2 regions of the Fictibacillus sp. WQ 8-8 genome follow, and region 2 is predicted to be linked to the other one. Evidence: riboswitches for the same ligand, from Rfam matches in the RefSeq annotation. Region 2 holds a riboswitch; the other holds the start of a gene.
The links. Region 2 has a riboswitch for ZMP and ZTP ahead of M1K46_RS09950 (phosphoglycerate dehydrogenase). Riboswitches for the same ligand answer to the same signal wherever they lie in the genome.

Region 1 (2,398 bases), on a different contig from region 2:
ATAATGCCGATGAACAGGAGCAAGATCAGCCACGGAAGCCGGCGGTAAGAAGCAACGAAGGCACTGGTGTTAAAATCAATGGATTTTCCTGAAGCTGATAGCTTTTCAATATCCTCATTCGCTTCTTCGATCAAAACATCAAGCACATCGTCTACCGTTACGATTCCAAGCAAAACATCATTATCGTCCACTACCGGAACAGCAATGAAATCGTACTTTTCAATCGTGCGGGCCACTTCCTCCTGGTCCATGTCAGCAGCAACAGAGATGACCCGGGTAAACATGATGTCTTCAATCCGGTCGTTGAGGTCTCCCAGCAGCAGATCACGATAGGAAACGACGCCGGCGAGCTGCTTTTCTTCATTGATGACATACAAATAATAAATATTTTCAGCAAATCCGGCGAACGTCTTCAGTTTATCGACCGCATCGCGAACTGTAAACATCTGCGGGATCCAGACGAACCGATTGGTCATAATCCCGCCGGCGGTGTCGGCAGGATATTGCATGAGTGATTGGACCGTACGGGATTCATCCGCCTTCATGGATGCTAGAAAATCCTGAATCTCTTCAAATGAGAAATTACTTAGCAAGTCCGCCAGGTCATCGTTTTCCATCTCATTCATGATATGGGATGATCGTTCGATTCCTAATTTATGAAGAATCTCGATTTGAAAATGGCTGTCCAGTTCCTGAATGAGAGAAGCAAGCTGCCTTGTTGTCAGGAACGTAAGAAATTTATGCCGGTGTTTCTCCGGCAGCGTCTTATAGACTTCCGCGATGTCGTATGGGTGCAGTTCGTCCATTAATTCCTGGAACTCTTTCTTTCGAAGTTCTTTTAAACTTTTTATAACAAAAAGCAGGATCTGATTTTCCGTCATTTCCTTGAACACGAATGTCACCCCCTTGATATCGTTCTTATTATATAAGAATCTCCAAGAAACTGCGAATGCAACATTGATTTTTAAAAACGTGTTCTGCTGTATTGAATCTGTGGGAAAACTTGATGTATAATGAAAGCAACATAAGAAATAAGAGGGCAGCAACTGACGAGAACGTGTGGAATTGACCACAAGGAAGCTGCATTTTTTTAACCTAAAAAGCCGTTCGTCTGGGCAAAGGTAAGGAATCACTGTGTATATTCCTTGCCTTTTTTCTATTCTCAGGAGGTAATTGGATGGAAAACAAGCTAATACTCGATGGCACCCGTGTCGCAGCAGAAATTAAAGAACAGTTAAAAGAAAGAGTTTCGTCATTAACCAGCCAAGGCACCACACCGTGTCTGGCAACTGTTTTAGTAGGAGAAGACCCTTCTTCTGCTACATACGTGAAAATGAAAGGCAACGCTTGTGAAAAGCTAGGGATCCTATCAAAAAGGATTCATCTTTCATCAGAGATCACCACGGAAGATCTATTAAACACTATCCATGAATTGAATCAGGATGAGAACGTGCATGGCATCCTTCTTCAGCATCCTGTACCTTCCCATATTGATGAAAGAGCCGCGTTTGAAGCGATCGACATTGAAAAGGATGTGGATGGCGTAACGAGCTGGGGATTTGGACAGACTTCGTTCGGATTTGGCAGCTATCCATCCTGTACGCCTGTAGCCATTATGGCCATTATGGATTACTATGACATTTCGATTGAAGGCAAGCACGCTGTCGTTGTCGGCAGGAGCCCTATACTCGGCAAACCGGTTTCCATGCTGCTCCTTAACCGAAACGCTACTGTAACCACCTGTCATTCCTACACTCAAAATTTGAATGAGATCATAAAACAGGCCGATATTGTCGTAGCGGCCGTAGGAAAGCCTAAGTTCATCCAAGGAGATTGGATCAAGCGAGGGGCCGTTGTCATGGACGCCGGCTATAATCCGGGCAACATTGGCGATGCTGATTACGAAGAATGCGAGAAAAATGCCGGAGCCATCACCCCTGTTCCAGGCGGTGTCGGTCCAGTCACTATCGCGATGCTGCTGAAACATACAGTGGATGCAGCTGAGAAAAAACAGGAGAATAAGTAAAATAGAAAAAACTGATCTGTGAATTTTCGCAGATCAGTTTTTTTGTGTACCGCTTAGAGCCGCCAAGTTGACCATAAAGGTGTTTTGGAGGGTATTTTCTCCGTTTCGGCGGGTAAATGCTCTATTTTCGCGGGTATTTTCATCTTAAACAAAGCAATAGCTGAGTGTATGCTTTTCAGGCATACAACAGTATGAAATCTCCCGACTCAGATGGACATATTCACTTACTGAAGTTTCATAAGATAAAAAAACACGAGGAACCGGTGCTTTTCCAGCCAGTTCCTCGTGTTTTTATCTTTTTATTTACATTGCATATTATTGAGCAGTCAGAATGAGCGGACCTTCTTTTGTTATGGCAATCGTATGCTCATA
Region 2 (2,398 bases):
AAGCTATTATAATTCAATTGTGAAAATAATGAATATTTTCACAAAAAAGCGCTTTCCTTGATATCACTAAGGATTACGGCCTATGAAAAAATGACCAAGTGTGAAAAAGAAGGAGAAATTTTTTATGAAAATTGTCGTGATAGCTGACACCCATATGCCCAAAAAGTCCAAAAAGCTGCCTGAAAGGCTCCTGTGTGACCTGGAAACTGCCGACCTCATTATCCATGCTGGCGACTGGCAGACGTTAGATTTATACAATGAGCTGCAATCCTATGCACCTGTCAAAGGAGTGACAGGAAATGTGGATGGACTGGAAATGAAAGAACTTCTAAGTGAGAAACTCATCCTTGAAATCCATGGATACAAAATAGGCATCGTTCATGGACATGGAAAGAAACAGACGACAGAGAAAAGAGCAATCACTGCTTTTCAGGATGAAAAAGTGGACTGCATCATCTTTGGCCACTCCCATATTCCTAAGAACTATATGTTCAATGAGATTCTTATGTTCAACCCAGGTTCACCAACTGATAAACGTAGAGAAAAATATTTTTCTCACGGCATCCTTACAATTGATCAGGAACTAAAAGGTAAGCATATCTTTTATAGAGATAAAATTTAACATTATTAACTAATAAGCAGTTTATTCCTATTCTCGCCGAAATTCAAATATTGGGATTGAACGCCTAGAACTGAACCGTAAAACCTTAAAATAGTTCCGATCATATAAAAAAGCCAACATTAAATGTTGGCACCTTTTCCGCTCAAGAGGGTTAACGGAAAAGCCTTAACATTGGTAGGGATTAAGAGAATTCGATAGTCTCTAAATAAAATGTTTGAATTTTTAATATACAGGTGTTGATAGCTGCCTGAAAGTTTGTTAGTATAAAACAAATTAAAAGGCTATGTGTAACTGGCGAAACGCGGATAACCGCGAGGGAGCACATAGTGTCGCAGCCGTTCGCCTGGGCAGAGGTAAGGAGATTTTTTCCCTTACCTCTTTTCTGTTTATTTGAGGAAGTATAGGGTAATTCGTAAGTTTCCTGCTTTACTTTTGGTAATTTGATTAAAGAGGAAACCATCATAAAAAAGAGGAGAGAACAAAATGACGACAATCACGTTAGAAAAAGGAAAAACAATCAAAACCTTAAATAATATAGCGGAAAGCGGTCTGAAGGTATTCAACAAAGGCAACTATATTATAGACAACGACAGTGACAATCCTGAAGCGATCGTTGTTCGCAGCTTTAACATGCACTCTTTAACATTTGGAGATGAACTCAAAGCCATTGCGCGGGCTGGGGCGGGAGTTAATAATATTCCGGTTGAACTATGTACTGAGCAAGGAATTGTTGTTTTTAACACTCCTGGAGCTAATGCGAACGCGGTAAAAGAAATGGTACTGACATCATTAATGGCTTCATCCAGGAACCTTTTTGCCGGTGTGGAATGGACAAAGACTTTGGAAGGCGAAGGTGAACAAATACCAAAACTTGTAGAAGCAGGAAAGAAACAATTTCTTGGAAAAGAAATCAAGGGAAAAACGTTGGGTGTAATAGGTTTAGGTGCAATCGGTGCACTTGTAGCGAATGATGCGCTTGATTTAGACATGGATGTAATTGGGTTTGATCCGTTCATCTCCGTGGATACAGCCTGGAACCTGTCCCGCAATGTACAGCGCGCGATGACGCTTGAACAGTTATTTGCCGAATCAGATTATCTTACAGTACATGTTCCTTTAACGCCTGATACAAAAGAGATGTTTAATCAGAAAGCGTTCAATGTTATGAAACCGGGAGTCCATATATTAAATTTCTCTCGCGGAGAGCTTGTGAACGAAAAGGATATGGAAATCGCACTCGAAAATGGAATCGTCGGCCAATATATTACTGACTTTCCGAATGAAAATGTGCTGAAAATGAAAAATACTGTTCCGGTCCCACACCTTGGAGCTTCCACGAAAGAATCAGAGGAAAATTGTGCCATTATGGCGACCCGCCAGGTGAAGGAATTTTTAGAAACCGGAAACATCAGAAACTCCGTAAACTTTCCAAACGCTTCCCTTCCTTATACAGGAAAGCTGCGAGTGGCAGCTTTCCACGAAAACGTACCGAATATGGTGGGCCAGATCACACTGGCTGTATCAAGCTATAATTTGAACATCGCTGACATGGTTAACAGAAGCCGAGGAGGATACGCCTATACGATGATTGACATTGACAATAAGGTAAACGGCGAGGTAATCCCTGGTTTAGAAGATAAGATCAAAGAAATTGACGGCATCATTACAACGCGTGTGATCTAATAACAAATAAAATTGTAAAGAAAGCCTCAATTCCTTTAAGGAATTGAGGCTTTCTTTATATAGGTTCGCTATGAGCTTTATGAGAAGCCAATA

Region 1: it holds a riboswitch for ZMP and ZTP, as region 2 does, so the genes downstream of both, M1K46_RS07220 (bifunctional 5,10-methylenetetrahydrofolate dehydrogenase/5,10-methenyltetrahydrofolate cyclohydrolase) here and M1K46_RS09950 (phosphoglycerate dehydrogenase) in region 2, are expected to answer to the same signal.

The regions. Positions count from the first base shown of each region.
Region 1 covers NZ_JAMXKG010000003.1:357,450-359,847, reverse strand. Annotated here, with positions in the region: gene mgtE (magnesium transporter) at 1-893, opposite strand, end outside; ZMP/ZTP riboswitch at 1,033-1,124, shown strand; gene M1K46_RS07220 (bifunctional 5,10-methylenetetrahydrofolate dehydrogenase/5,10-methenyltetrahydrofolate cyclohydrolase) at 1,178-2,026, shown strand; gene map (type I methionyl aminopeptidase) at 2,342-2,398, opposite strand, start outside.
Region 2 covers NZ_JAMXKG010000004.1:102,576-104,973, reverse strand. Annotated here, with positions in the region: gene M1K46_RS09955 (metallophosphoesterase family protein) at 125-622, shown strand; ZMP/ZTP riboswitch at 900-978, shown strand; gene M1K46_RS09950 (phosphoglycerate dehydrogenase) at 1,106-2,305, shown strand; gene M1K46_RS09945 (DUF2512 family protein) at 2,361-2,398, opposite strand, start outside.